DNA from 2 places in the Arthrobacter sp. JUb115 genome. Region 1 is predicted to be linked to the other one. Evidence: predicted binding sites of a transcription regulator. Region 1 holds the regulator's gene; the other holds the start of a gene.
The links. Region 1 encodes LexA, which represses DNA repair genes until DNA is damaged. Its sites were predicted from a motif close to TCGAACANNTGTTCGA; they were not measured.
Positions count from the first base shown of each region.

Region 2: the regulator LexA is predicted to act here: its motif matches at 5,475-5,490, upstream of uvrA (excinuclease ABC subunit UvrA).

Region 1 covers NZ_SOBS01000001.1:45,211-52,978, reverse strand. The annotation lists gene EDF61_RS00250 (class I SAM-dependent methyltransferase) at 1-147, opposite strand, end outside; gene hflX (GTPase HflX) at 567-2,135, shown strand; gene EDF61_RS00240 (ATP-dependent DNA helicase) at 2,128-4,125, shown strand; gene EDF61_RS00235 (glycoside hydrolase family 76 protein) at 4,231-5,310, shown strand; gene lexA (transcriptional repressor LexA) at 5,367-6,086, opposite strand; gene EDF61_RS00225 (LysM peptidoglycan-binding domain-containing protein) at 6,345-6,698, shown strand; gene EDF61_RS00220 (histidinol-phosphate transaminase) at 6,780-7,768, shown strand, end outside.
Region 2 covers NZ_SOBS01000006.1:54,234-62,001, forward strand. The annotation lists gene uvrC (excinuclease ABC subunit UvrC) at 1-1,109, opposite strand, end outside; gene EDF61_RS11670 (lysophospholipid acyltransferase family protein) at 1,113-1,784, opposite strand; gene EDF61_RS11675 (HAD hydrolase-like protein) at 1,785-2,492, opposite strand; gene uvrA (excinuclease ABC subunit UvrA) at 2,579-5,449, opposite strand; gene EDF61_RS11685 (nuclear transport factor 2 family protein) at 6,504-6,905, shown strand; gene EDF61_RS11690 (DNA gyrase subunit A) at 7,121-7,393, opposite strand.

The sequences.
Region 1 (7,768 bases):
TACCGCTGTGCCCTTATCCAGCCCGGCAGGGGAGAAAATGCCGGAGGCCGTCTGCACTTTGCGCAGCGAGCCATTGAGCTCGACTTCGATGGTGCGACGTTCGTCTGCCGAGGCCGGGCTGGCGGTGAAGTAGTGATCCGAGGTCATAGGCAAAGTTTATCGCCCAGTACGGTTACCCCAAAGAACAGGGTCTCCAACGTGAGCAAAGCGATATAGGCACGACACGATATCACTGATAGAGTTTTCCCTATGACTTTCATTTTCGTCTAATACGTAATCCTCTTGGTTACCCGCGATTCCACGAGCTGGCCGTGCACTTCTTGCGCGCCCACCTGCATGAATCAGCAGACAGCAAAGTCATTTCCCCTTCTTGGCAGTTCTTCTTTTTGGAACCCCGCATTCGCCTTTGCTCACCGGTAACCATGCATTCACCTGTCTGCTCATAGACCTTTACTCCTTGCAAAGGACCACGAATGTTTGATGAACCAACCGAAACTGAACGCGCCACGTCGCAAAGTGGGGCCCACCCGCACTATTCTGGAAAGCGAAGTACTTCTAAGGAGACCATGACTAACTCCGAGTCACACGAGCACGATTCGGCATCTATGGATGATGCCCAGATCCAGGCCGCCATCGATCGAATCCTCGCAGCCGACGATGCGCAGAGCCCGCAGGTCCAGCACTTCGGCGAAGAAGAGAGTTCCATCTTCGCCGGGCAAGCCTCTGCACTGAACCGTTTTTCCTCCGGCCTCACCCATTTCGACGGGGACCAGGAAGATTTGGACGACCGCCGTGCGCTGCGCCGCGTCGCAGGCCTGTCCACGGAACTGGAAGACGTCACCGAAGTCGAGTACCGCCAGCTGCGCCTGGAACGCGTCGTGCTGGCTGGCATCTGGAGCGACGGCACCGTCACCGACGCCGAGAATTCTCTGCGTGAGCTCGCCGCTTTGGCAGAGACCGCCGGCTCGGAGGTCCTGGACGGGCTGGTGCAGCGTCGCAGCAAGCCGGACCCATCGACTTTCCTCGGCTCGGGCAAGGCTGAAGAGCTGCGCGGAATTGTTGCTTCCACTGGCGCCGATACCGTGGTTGTCGATGCAGAGCTGGCTCCTTCGCAGCGTCGCGCCTTGGAGGATATCGTCAAGGTCAAGGTGATCGACCGCACCAGCCTGATCCTGGATATCTTTGCGCAGCATGCCCAGTCGCGAGAGGGCAAGGCGCAGGTTGAACTGGCCCAGCTCGAATACCTGCTGCCGCGCCTTCGCGGTTGGGGAGAATCGATGTCCCGCCAGGCCGGTGGCCGCGTGGGTGCCGCCGGTGGCGGTATCGGTTCGCGTGGACCGGGTGAAACCAAGATTGAAATGGACCGCCGCCGCATTCGCGACCGCATGGCGAAGCTGCGCCGCGAGATCAAGGCCATGAAGCCTGCGCGCGAAGCCAAGCGTGCCAACCGCAAGCGCAATGAGGTTCCGGCCGTAGCCATTGCCGGCTACACCAACGCTGGCAAGTCATCGCTGCTTAACCGACTGACCAACGCCGGTGTGCTGGTGGAGAACGCGCTGTTCGCTACCCTGGACCCGACCGTTCGCCAGTCGGCGACCGAAGACGGGCTGACCTACACCCTGGCCGATACCGTGGGATTCGTTTCCAACCTTCCGACCCAGCTGGTGGAAGCCTTCCGTTCCACTTTGGAGGAAATCGCCGATTCGGATCTCATCCTGCACGTCGTTGACGGGTCCCATCCGGATCCCGAAGGGCAGATCCAGGCCGTGCGCACCGTGCTCGGCGAAGTCGACGCGTTGAACATCCCAGAGATCATCGTGGTGAATAAGGCTGATGTGGCTGATCCGTTCGTTATCGAACGCATCCGCAACAAGGAATCCAACACTGTGGTTGTCTCTGCGCATACCGGTGAAGGCATCCAGGAGCTGCTGGAAAAGATCAGTTCCTCGATTCCACGCCCCGGAGTCCAGCTTGAGGTACTCATTCCCTACAACCGGGGGGATTTGATCGCCAAGCTGCACCAGAGCGAATCCGAGATCCTGGAAAGCGAACACCTGGAGGAGGGCACCCGGCTGATCGTCAAGGTGCGCGATTCCTTTGCTGCAGAGTTGGAGACCTTCAACCTTCATGGATAAGCAAGAGCAGGCCCTGGGGCTCCTGGAGGCCGCGGTCACTTCCATGGGCGGCGCCATGCGCACCGGCCAGCAGGAAATGGTCAAGCACGTGGTCAGCGCGTTGGAAGACGAAAAGCATTTGCTGGTGCAGGCCGGTACCGGAACGGGCAAGTCCATGGGCTACCTGATTCCGGCACTGGCCCACGCGCAAACCAGCGCCAAGCCAGTGATCGTCTCCACCGCGACATTGGCGCTGCAATCGCAGATTGTCGGCCGTGACGTACCGCGATTACTCGACTCGCTCAAGGGCAAGCTCTCGCGCCCGATGGATGTCGCGCTGCTCAAGGGGCGCTCGAACTACCTGTGCCAGTACAAGCTCGGCGGCGGATACCCGGATGACGAAGGCACTCTTTTTTCCATGGACGAGCCGGCAATACCTGCCGGCACAACTTACTCGCCGCTGGCTAGCGAAGTAATGAAACTGCGTGAATGGGCCGAAGAGACCGACACGGGTGACCGCGATGAACTGGTGCCCGGGGTTAGTGACAAGGCTTGGAAGCAGGTCTCGGTTTCGGCCATGGAGTGCCTCGGCTCGCAGAAGTGCCCGATGGCGGACGAATGCTTCTCGGAAATGGCGCGTGCCCGTGCCGCCGAGTCCGACGTGGTCATTACGAACCATGCGTTGCTGGCGGTTTCGGCCTTCGAGGGGCTTTCGGTTCTCCCGGACTTCGAAGTCGCGATCATCGATGAGGCCCACGAACTGCAAGATCGCGTGACCAGCTCGGTTTCGGGCGCGCTCTCCTCGCGCATGGTGCTTACCGCCGCTGGCGGTGCCAAGCGCCATTGCGGTATCAATGCGGATGAGATGGTCAAGGCCGCAAACCGCCTGGAAAAGTCGTTGACCGGGTTGCCGACAGGCTTGCTGGAACATGGTCTGCGCGAAGACATGGGCATTGCCCTGAACGACATCGTGGAGCAGGCCCGGCTGGCTCTGGCGCTGTCCAAGCCCGAAGCCAATGCACCGGCCGATGGCGGCCGCCAGACTGCCCGCTCCCAGCTGCAGGCAGTGATGGATGATGCGATTCGCATGCTCGAATCCGAAGAACGCCGCGAGGTCCTGTACACCACCCGTCCGCGGGAGTTTGTCGAAGGCCGGGGCTACGTCGAGGCCGATGAGAGCCAGCCTGCAACCTTGAACGTGGCACCGTTGTCGGTGGCCGGCAAGTTGCGCGAGGGCCTCTTCGACGGGCGCACGGTCGTATTGACCAGCGCCACCTTGGCCATTGGCTCGCAGTTCGACTCGGTAGCAGGCTCCTTGGGCCTGATGGGCGCCGGCGCTCCATCATGGACCGGCGTAGATGTTGGCAGCCCTTTCGATTACCCCAAGCAGGGCATCCTCTACGTGGCCAAGCACCTGCCCAAGCCAGGACGCCAACTGGCGGCGGAGACGCTGGATGAGATCGAAGATCTCATCAAGGCCTCCGGTGGCGGCGCCTTGGCGCTGTTCACTTCCAAGCGTTCCGCCGAGGAAGCGGCAAGCATCTTGCGCGAGCGCCTGGACGTGGAAATCTTGTGCCAGGGTGAAGCCAGCATGAAGTCGCTGGTCGAACAGTTCAGCAGCGAACGCGACACCTGCCTGTTTGGAACCATGACCTTGTGGCAGGGCGTAGACGTGCCAGGCGATTCTTGCCGGCTGGTCATCATCGACAAGATTCCTTTCCCGCGCCCGGATGATCCTATCTCCAAGGCCCGTTCCGAGGACGTGGCCAAGCATGGCGGAAATGGCTTCATGCAGGTTGCCGCCACCCATGCGGCGATTCGCCTGGCCCAGGGTGCTGGGCGCTTGATTCGTTCGGTCGGGGATAAGGGCGTTGTGGCGATCCTTGATTCGCGCATGGCCACGGCGCGGTACGGCAGCTTCTTGAAAGCTACCCTGCCGCCGATGTGGCCGACTGTCGATAAGAAGGTCATCACTGGTGTTCTCAAGCGATTGAACCCGGGCGGGAAATAGCCGCGGCCAGAGTATGAACTTGAGCTGTCCTTCGGGACAGCTCAAGTTCTTTAACCGGTACCAGCATGATGCTTCCAGATGCACTAAGGTCTGTGACAAGAACTGATGAAGCTCGAATCGGAAGGCACCATGGAGTCCATGCAGGAATTGGCGCACCAAGCCGCGATCGACACCCACCAGCGGTTCGGGCATCGCCTCATGGGGTTGCCCGGAACGTGGATTGGACAGAGCTACAGCAAAGCGCATCGGTTGCGCGACGGAAGCATGCTCAGCAATCTCAATGGTTTCGCGCACCCGCTTGCGGAGTGGAACTATTGGTGGCAGGCGCACTATCTGGATGCCATCATCGATGAGGGCCGATCGTACTGGGACGAAGGCAACGAACACCGGGCGCGCGAAGCGCTTGCCCGGGCCAACGGCCTATTGCGCGGCATTCGAATTCGAAACTTCGGGATCTTGCCCAACTACTTCTTCGACGACATGGCTTGGCTTGCCCTGGCCAGCGGCCGCCTGTCAGAGTTCACGCAGCTGGTGACGGGACACAGGAGCCGTCCTGCCGAGGCGGCAGTTCGGACGCTGGGACGGCAGCTCCATGCCGGCATGGATGGGGTGCTGGACGGCGGCCTGTACTGGTCCAGAAAGCGGGATTTCAAGAACACGCCAGCCAACGCGCCGGCGGCACTGTTCTTTGCCCGTACCGGGGAGAAAGAGACCGCGCGAGAGCTTCTCCAGTGGCTGGAAAAGAATCTGTTCAGCGTGGAGCGAGGACTGTATCTGGACGGACTTCGGTTGACCACGCAGGGACACGCCGTGGAACCAGCGGTCTACACCTATAACCAGGGCCTGGTGCTCGGGGCATTGCTTGAGCTTGGCGAGCCTGCTGATCTGGCTCACGCTAAAGTACTGATCGATGCCACCACGAAATCGCTGTCAACTGCTGCCGGGGTCCTCTCGTTCAACAGCGGGGGAGACGGCAACCTGTTCGCGGGGATACTCTGCCGATATCTGGCCCTCGCCGGTAATGATGTCCGCATAGAAGCCCGGAGCCGGGAGCAGGCCAGGAGGCTGGTCATGGCAACGGCGCGCCATCTGGCTGACCAGGAACCACGCCGGCTTTCGGCGGCAATCCAACGCTGGATGATCTTCTCGGCGGCCGCTCAATTCGAGTTGAACGCCGGCCAATAGCGGGTTAAACGAGAATTGCGCTGGTGCCAAGCACCAGCGCAATGACCGTACGTATTCTAGAGCGAGCGCATCACCGAGACGACGCGTCCCATGATCGTTGCGGCATCACCCAAAATTGGTTCGTAGCGCGAGTTCTGCGGAAGCAGCCAGGTATGCCCGTCACGCTGCCGGAAAGTCTTTACCGTGGCTTCTTCATCGAGCAGGGCAGCTACGATGTCGCCGTTGTCCGCCGTCTGCTGGCGGCGGACAACTACCCAGTCGCCATCGCAAATCGCAGCGTCAACCATTGAATCGCCGGAAACCTTGAGCATGAACAGTTCGCCGTGGCCTACGAGCTGACGAGGCAACGAGAAAACATCTTCGACGGACTGTTCGGCAAGGATCGGACCGCCGGCAGCGATACGGCCAACCAGGGGAACCATGGTGGTGTCAGCGGAAGTGCTCAATTCAATGATCTTGGCGTCTTCGCTGGCATCTGGCTCGACCTCCTTCGAAACTTCGGCCTTCTCGGCGTCTTCGGCCAGCTGCAGAGGCAGCAGGATTTCCATTGCGCGCGGACGGCGTGGATCTCGACGGATATAGCCGAGCTTTTCCAGCTGGCTCAGCTGGTGGGTGACGCTCGAAAGGCTCTTGAGCCCTACTGCGTCACCAATCTCACGCATCGATGGTGGATAACCGTTCTTGCCGATTGACCGCTGGATCGTCTCCAGGATCTTCTTTTGGCGAATCGTCAGCGAACGTGCATTCGATCGGGGAGTGCGTTGTGAAGCTGACATGAGATTTTGCCTTCCCTAGCAATCATTCGAAAGTTCGTAAGTCCAAACTGTCGGCGCTAGATGGTGAGATGTTTTCATTGCTCGTCTACTTCGAAATCTTAGTAGATAAGCGAGCTTCTTTCAAAGATTTGTTCGAAAACTTCTGGACAAGTTCCGCAAACCTCTGTTAGAACAGATATACGAGGTTCGAACAAGTTTTCGAATCTACGCTTTCGAATACAAATTCGCATCACTTGAATTTCTTGAGGAGACAAAGTCATGGCAACCGTCGCACTTGACTCAAATCAGACCCAGGCACCACTGAAGATCCGCATCAACCGTCGCGGATGGGCCGTGCTTGTGGGTATGCCCATTTTCGCACTCACCATCGCCGCAGCTTTCTTCATCTCCATGTTTGCCTCTGACGCGCATGCCGCAGCCGATACTCCTGTTGGAGTCGGAACCGTTGATGTCACCGTTATTCCAGGGGATACGCTGTGGAGCCTGGCCCGGGATTACGCCACCGGTTACGACGTGACCTCGGCAGTGGGCCACATCGCCGAACTCAATGCCCTGACCGGCAGCGAAATCCAGGTTGGCGAAACCTTGTCGATTCCGGTCCTTGCCGGCTAGCTTCCCCAGCCTGCTTCGAGTTTGTTACCTGTGGCCGTAGCGGATTCACCGGCAGGCGCGCTGCGCACGTAGACTTGATGCGTGAATGACCGCAGTGAACTTTTGAGTCAGCTGCCCTTGCGTGAGAATCTCCGCGGGCTATCCCCTTATGGCGCACCACAAATTGACGTGCCCATCCAGCTGAACGTCAACGAGAACACCCATCCGTTGCCACCGACAGTCGTCGATGCCATTGCACAAGAGGTGGCCAAGGCGGCGGCAATGTTGAACCGGTATCCGGACCGCGAGTTCACCGAGCTTCGCGAACTCCTAGCCGATTACCTCGGCCACTCGCTCACCAAGGACAATATCTGGGCCGCTAACGGTTCCAATGAAATCCTGCAGCAAATCCTGCAAGCCTTTGGCGGCCCCGGCCGTGCCGTGATGAGCTTCGGCCCAACCTACTCCATGTACCCGCTGCTTGCCAGTGGTACTGACACGAAATATATCGCCGGTGAACGCGCCGCAGATTTCACGTTGTCCGCCGATTCCGCAGCCGCACAGGTTCGCGAGCACAAGCCGAACATCGTTTTCCTCTGCTCTCCGAATAACCCCACCGGCACGGCCCTTGGCCTGGACGTCATCACCGCGGTATATGAAGCCATGAGCGAGCATAACGGCATGGTGATCGTGGATGAGGCGTACGCCGAGTTCTCCTTGGCCAGCACCACCTCGGCGCTGAGCCTGCTCGAAGGCCGCCAGCGGCTGATTGTCTCGCGCACCATGTCCAAGGCTTTCGGCCTGGCCGGTGCGCGCGTAGGCTACCTGGCCGCTGCGCCAGAAGTCACCGATGCCATCCGCTTGGTGCGACTGCCGTACCACCTGTCGGCAGTGACCCAGGCAACCGCCATCGCGGCCTTGAAGAACATCGAGTTGCTGTTGGCCCAGGTCGAGGACATCAAGTCCCAGCGGGACCGCATCGTCGCGCGCCTGAAGGAACTTGGCCTCAAGCCATCGGTCTCCGACTCCAACTTCGTCTTCTTCGGTGGCGTCGAAGACCCCCACAAGATTTGGGAAGGCCTGTTGGAAGC
Region 2 (7,768 bases), on a different contig from region 1:
CGCAGCGCTTGTTCGGCGTTCTCCACGACGGTGGATGCCAGTGCCGCCTTGTCGCCGCGTTGGGCGACGCGCAAGGAGACTTTGGAACCGCGCAGCTCAGTGAGCCAGGTCGTGACATCCTCAATGTCTTCGGGCAGAGTCGGAACCAGGATTTCCTTGGGAATCCGGTCCGCGTGATCTGCGTAGACCTGGGTGAGAAGCTGCTCGACGAATTCAGCGCCGGTGGTATCCGCAACCTTTTCGACGACCCAGCCTCGTTGCGAACGGATACGGCCGTCGCGGACATGGAATACCTGCACGGCGGCTTCCAATTCATCGCCATGAATGCCGAAGATATCAGCTTCGGTACGGTCATCAAGGACCACGGCGTTGCGTTCAAAAACTCTGTTCAGTGCGGCAATGTCATCGCGATAGCGGGCGGCCTTCTCGTATTCGAGTTCTGCCACCGCCTCTTGCATCTTGGCTGTCAGGGCCTTGGTGAACTTAGTAGCCTCACCGCTCATGAAGGTGCATAGGTCATCAGCCAGTTGACGGTGGTCTTCTTCGCTGATGCGCCCCACGCAAGGCGCCGAGCATTTGTCTATGTACCCCAAGAGGCAAGGGCGACCCGATGCTTCGGCACGCTTGAACACGCCCGGCGCACAGCTGCGCACAGGAAAGACCCGCAACAGCGTATCGAGGGTTTCCCGGATGGCCTTGGCCGGATAGAACGGCCCGAAATACTTCACGCCCTTGCGCTTGTCCCCGCGCATGACCAGGGCGCGCGGGTACTTTTCGTTCAAGGTGACAGCAAGGTACGGGTAGGTCTTGTCATCACGGAAAACAATATTGAACCGGGGATTGTATTCCTTGATCCAGGAGTACTCCAGCTGCAGCGCTTCCAATTCGGAACCCACCACGGTCCACTCCACGCTGCCGGCGGTGAATACCATGGCCCGGGTTTTGGGCGTGAGCCGGTCAGGATTGGCGAAGTAGGAGGTCAAGCGGTTGCGCAGGACCTTGGCCTTTCCAACGTAGATGACACGGGCGTGTTCATCGCGGAAACGGTACACGCCCGGTTTCGTGGGAATGTCCGAAGTTCTCGGACGGTAACTTGCCGGATCAGCCATGGTCTATTTCGCGTCCGGTGGCAGCTGGTTGTAGGAATCGACCCGTTCCTGGCCGGAAAGCTCGGCAATCGCATCAACGATCCGGTCCGTGGCCTGGCGGCGCTGCGGCAACGGGTGCTTGCGTCCCAACTGGTCGAAGTACAGCGGCTCGCCATAGTGGATATGGAATTTGGCAGGACGGAAACCCTTTGAACCAGCAGGCTGCAGCTTCTCCGTGCCGATCAAGCCCACCGGCACCACTGGTACACCGGTGGTCAGCGCCAGCCAGCCCACGCCGGTGCGTCCGCGGTACAACTTGCCATCGCGCGAGCGAGTGCCCTCGGGGTAGATGCCGATGCCCTTGCCGCCTTCGACGATTTCCACCAGGGAATCGAGGGCGGCAACCGAAGCTGCCTGTTCGCCACGCTGCACCGGAATGGATCCCACGGATTCGAAGAAGGTCTTCATCACCTTGCCCTTCAGTCCCGGGGTGGTGAAGTATTCCGCCTTGGCGAAGAACGCCACGTCGCGCGGGGTCAGCGCCTGAATGATCAAGGAGTCGAAGAATGACAGGTGGTTGGAGGCGACAATGAAGCCGCCTTCCTTGGGAACGTTCTCAAGCCCGGTCACTTCCGCACGGCATACACCGTGGATGACGCCCCGAATCGACGAACGGGTCATGGTGTAGATGCTCATCTACTTTGCACCTTCCTGCATGAGGTCATCGTCGAGGTTCAGCGTGTTTGCCAGCTGTGCTCCGAGCAGGAGCTCAGCAAGGTCCCGGGTTGTCGCCACAGTTGCGCCTGCCTGCTGCAGTTCATCATCGTCCTGGGCAAAGCCCCACGCGACGCCGACCGAAGCCACCGAATTCTCGCGGGCGGCATCCCAATCGTAGTAGCGGTCACCCACAACGACGCTGCTCGCCGGGTCCAGCTGCCCGTGCTCCAAAGCTTCAGCGACAATGTGCGTCTTGCTCGAACCCATGCTCCCGTGCTCATCCGCGTTGCCGTGAATCGCATCGAGATGCTCATCCAGCTCCTTGCGTGCAATGAGCTGGCGCGCAATGTTGATGGGCTTGGCCGTGGTCACTGCGACGTAGATCCCGGCCGCGCGCAACGCGTCCAGGAGCGCCACAATGCCCGGGTAGATCACGGATTCTGCCATGCCCACCTCGGCATAGCGGGCGCGGTAGGCCGCGATGATGGAGTCGATGTTCTCGTCGGTGACGCCGTCAAGCGTGCGCAGCCCGATTTGGAGGGGCGGGCCTACCAGCGCTTCAACTCGTGCTTCGCCCGGATCGGCCAAACCATGGGAGGTGACCGCGTGGCGGATACCCGAAGTTATGGCACCGGCAGGGTCCACGAGGGTCCCATCCAGATCGAAGAGCACACTTGTTACCGACATATTCACCTAGCCATCTTCCCATGAAGCGGACGCGGGTTAGCAATCCATAACTGAAATCGCATATGTCGAACATTCTCCGCCAGGCATTACAGGATCTCGGAGAGGAACTTCCCGGTGTGCGATTCGCTCACCTTGGCCACCTTTTCCGGGGTGCCAGCAGCCAGGATCGTGCCGCCGCCTGAGCCGCCTTCCGGGCCGAGGTCGATGACCCAGTCAGCCGACTTGATGACATCCAGGTTGTGCTCGATGGTCAACACGGTGTTGCCCTTGTCGACCAATCCCTGCAGCACCTTGAGCAGCTTGCGGATATCTTCGAAGTGCAGACCGGTGGTCGGCTCGTCCAGGACGTAGATGGAGCGGCCATTGGAACGCTTCTGCAGTTCCGCAGCCAGCTTCACGCGCTGGGCCTCGCCGCCGGAGAGGGTGGTTGCCGGCTGACCCAGGCGCACGTAGCCCAAACCCACGTCCACCAGCGTGCGCAGGTGGCGGGCGATCGGGGTGAAGGCACTGAAGAACTCGGCGCCTTCGGCAATCGGCATATCCAGCACATCGGCAATGTTCTTGCCCTTGTACAGCACCTGCAGGGTTTCGCGGTTGTAGCGGGCGCCCTGGCAGACCTCGCAGGGCACGTAGACGTCCGGCAGGAAGTTCATCTCGATCTTCAGCGTGCCGTCACCCGAGCAGGATTCGCAGCGTCCGCCCTTGACGTTGAAGGAGAAACGGCCCGGCTGGTAGCCGCGCAGCTTCGCCTCATTGGTCTCCGCAAACAGCTTGCGGATGTGGTCGAACACGCCGGTATAGGTCGCAGGGTTCGAACGCGGGGTCCGGCCGATCGGCGACTGGTCAACGTGGACCACCTTGTCCAGGTGCTCCAGGCCCTGCACGCGGGTGTGGCGGCCGGGCACCTGCTTGGCGCCGTTGAGCTTGTTGGCCAGCACCTTGTACAGGATGTCATTGACCAGGGTGGACTTGCCCGAGCCGGACACGCCGGTCACCGCGGTCAGCACGCCCAGCGGGAACTCCACCGACACGTTCTGCAGGTTGTTCTCGTTGGCACCGACCACCTTGAGCTTGCGCTCCTTGTCGATCTTGCGGCGCTTGGACGGGATGTCGATCTGCTTGCGGCCCGAAAGGTAGTCTCCGGTCAGCGACTTGGTGTTCTGCTTCAGGCCCTCCAGGGATCCGGAGTGCACCACTTCGCCGCCGTGCTCGCCGGCGCCCGGGCCGATGTCCACGATCCAGTCAGCTTCGGCAATGGTGTCTTCGTCGTGCTCCACCACGATCAGGGTGTTGCCCAGCGATCGCAGGTGCAGCAGGGTGTCGATCAGGCGGCGGTTATCGCGCTGGTGCAGGCCGATGGACGGCTCGTCCAGAACGTAGAGCACGCCGACCAGGCCCGAACCAATCTGCGTAGCCAGGCGAATGCGCTGCGCCTCGCCGCCGGACAGGGTGCCAGCAGCGCGTTCCAGGGTCAGGTACTCCAGTCCGACGTCCAGCAAGAACTTCATGCGCGCGTCGATTTCCTTGAGCACCTGCGCGGCGATCTGCGCCTCTCGCGCGGTGAGCACGATCGTGGAGAGGAATTCCGCGGCGCTGCGCAGGTCCATGGCGGCAACTTCAGCGATGGAACGCCCGCCCACCAAGACCGAGAGCGACGCCGGGTTCAGGCGCGCGCCGCCGCAGGTAGGGCACGGAATCTGGCGCATGTACTGCTCGTAGCGGTCGCGGGCGTGATCCGATTCGGTTTCCTGGTGCTTGCGGTGCACGTAGGAGATGACGCCCTCGAAGCCGGTGGAGTACTTGCGCTCGCGGCCGAAGCGGTTCTTGTACTGCACGACCACCTTGTGGTCCTTGCCATTCAGGATCGCTTCGCGGGCAGCGGCCGGCAGGTCCTGCCACTGGGTGTCCATGGTGAAACCCAGCTCATGGCCCAGGCCTTCGATCAGGCGGTTCCAGTATTCGGTGGTGGCCTTGCCCAATGACCATGGGGCGATCGCACCCTCGGCCAGGGTGACCTCGGTATCCGGGACGATCAGGTGCTCATCGACCTCCAGCTTGGTGCCGATGCCGGAACAGGCCGAGCAGGCACCGAACGGGTTATTGAAGGAGAAAGTACGCGGCTCGATCTCATCGATGGCCAGCGGATGCTCATTGGGGCAGGCCAGGTTCTCGGAGAACGCGCGCACGCGCTGGGGATCATCCTCGTCCAGGTCCACGAAGTCGGCCAGCACGCGTCCTTCGGCGATGCCCAGGGCCGTTTCGATGGAGTCGGTCAAGCGCTGGCGGGCATCTTCCTTGATGGCCAGGCGGTCGACGACCACCTCAATGGTGTGCTTGACCTGCTTGGCCAGCTTCGGCGGATCGTTCAGCTGGATGGTGGTGCCGTCAACGCGGGCACGGGCGAAGCCCTTGGAAGAGAGCTCCGCGAACAGGTCGACGAATTCGCCCTTGCGCGAGCGCACTACCGGGGCGAGGATCTGGAAGCGGGTTTTCTCCGGTAGCTCCATCAGCTGGTCGACGATCTGCTGCGGAGTCTGCTTGGAGATCGGTTCGTGGCAGATCGGGCAATGCGGACGGCCCACGCGGGCCCACAGCAGGCGCATGTAGTCGTACACTTCGGTAATCGTGCCCACGGTGGAACGCGGGTTGCGGCTGGTTGACTTCTGGTCGATGGACACCGCTGGCGACAGGCCCTCGATGAAATCCACATCGGGCTTGTCCACCTGGCCGAGGAACATGCGGGCGTAGGCAGAGAGCGATTCGACGTAGCGTCGCTGGCCTTCGGCAAAAATGGTGTCGAAGGCCAAGGAGGACTTGCCCGAGCCGGACAGGCCGGTAAAGACAATCATTGCGTCACGCGGGAGATCAATGTCCACGTTTTTCAGGTTATGCTCGCGTGCACCCTTGACGACCAGGCGAGTCAGATCAGTTCTTTTACTCTGCGATGAAATAGCCACGAGGCAATACTAATCGAAAACTACTTCGAATACGTGTACGAATGGACGCAACTCACAGTTAATTCTCCAAACCCCTGATCCGGCGCACGGCGAGCGCTATGCGTGCTCGTTCATCCACCCGAAAAGGCGACCGGTGAGCCGGCATCCCTGTGAATCGAGACCGGACCACGACGTCCCATTCGAGGTACCGGTTGCCCTTGGAACCCCGCGCTGACGGGATGGACTTGGCCGGCTCCCGCGTTTCCCACTGGCATGCTGCCTCAGGGCCGGCACATGCCGGACCTCCCCGAAGCCTGCTGTTCCGAACCGGAACCGATGGGCCCTGTGGTCGAATACGTTGGCTGGCGAATAACCTAGCCGGTCGAGATCCACCGACCGCTGCCACCCTGCCGCACTCAACGTTGGAATACACCCACCTGGTGGCCGCCTTCGGCTCAAGCCGCTTCAGCAACATCATGAACCGTCCCGCTCCTGCGCCTGCCACGTGTGCGATACCTCCCCAAGATCGCAGCTATCTCATAGATGCCAATGAGCGGCGAGCGCATGCCCCGTGTTGCGCAAGCCAGAAAACGGATAAAGTTCGTCGTTCGGTTCACGCCGTCAATCAGGGCACCGCAATCACTGATCCTCAACGCAACTACATCGCGAACCTCGCCAAACGATCCGCCTAGTGGCGTCATCCGCGGTGTCAAGGCCATCCGACAGCAATTCTTTTCCGTGCCAGCATTCAACATCATGAGGCAGCGGCAGATCGTTCCGTTTTATGCCCCCTCACCGGTCACTACACCGGACGGGGTATACGGAACGGCCAGCTTTCCCGTGAATCCATGAAACTTCTGTCATCCAGGTCAGCACGTGGTGTGTTCCTGTACGAGACCGGCTTGCGAGACATTTTGAAAAAGTCAGCACCAAGCAACACTGATCGAACCTATAACGTGAATCTGCTCGGCCGATAGTAGCGTTGCAAGCAATTGCAAGCCTTATGGGAACCTGGCTGCCCGCGCGGCCCGAACAACCTGCAGTCACCAATCAACTACGTCAACAGGAATTCAACATGCAAACTCTCGAAGCCGCGCAACGCTGGGCGACAACATGGGCCGCCGCTTGGCCACTCAAGGACGTGGATGCAATTGTCGGGCTACAAGCTGATGACGGCGACCACTGGGCCTCGATGTTCAGACCATTGCGTGGGCCTAGCGGTCTGCGCGCTTATCTGGAGGAATGCTTCGCGGAAGAAACCAATCCGGCAGAAACATGGTTCAGCGAACCAATCGTCAACGGAAGTTCAGCTTCCGTCGAGTACTGGGTCGTCATGTTCATCAAGGACCAACCAATGACCGTTTCAGGATGCACAGTGCTTTCATTCGACGATTCAGGCTTAGTAACAACGGCGCGAGACTACTCACACGTCAAAGAAGGGCACCACCTGCGACCTGAGCATCCATTCAGCGCCTGACGTCACACTCTGTCCCGTTCAAGGTTCGTTTATAGACAGCAAAGGAATGAAGGTCAGTGCAAGTCAGGCTGGCGGTTCAACTGACACTTCTTTTGCAAGGCCCACTCATTTTGGTCCAAGGGATATGAACTTTCCTGGAACCAACCCAACCACTGAAGCATATTTTCACTATCCGCCTATGCTGCGTAGAGCAGCCTCCGGCGTTTATGATCCATTCATTGTGCACGAGATAACTTTGATCTGAGTTCCTCTACGTGCGAAGCTAAAATTTGACGCTGGTCTCGGGTGAACCTTCTGGCCTGCATGTCGAGAACCGCTCGACTACAGTTGTCTCCCACTCCCAACAGCTGAGATACACGAAGATTAGCTTCGTCCAGGTTCTCTGAACTTCCTATCGCGTCGAAAACTTCCTCACGCCGATCGATCGCTTGAACTAAAGCCTCGAGGATCATCATTTCTTGTTTCGTCCGCAGCTCGCTCTCATCCATGCGGCGATTGTTTCACAAACTTTAATCCTGGGGTAGACCACCTCCGGCGGATGGATTCGAATACTCCCGATTGGAGTAGCCCAATACGTTGTTCTGACACGTTCATGCTGTTTCTGAGTCAATACTGAAGGCACAGGAAATGTCCTAAATCGCGGTCTGGACTGAATATTCAGGGCGGACCGGAGTTTGGCAGCTTGGCAGCTTGGCCAAGCAAGCCAGGAATCCGCAAACTGGAGGTCAATATGACGGCAGAGCGATCCAAAACCGAGTTTTAAAAGGCACCATCACGGTAGTTACTCAGCCGTGGGCACTCAAGATGCAGCTGTTCATCTTGCTCTCTGTGTGTCGTCCCGTAGAGCGTTCCACTTGCGGACC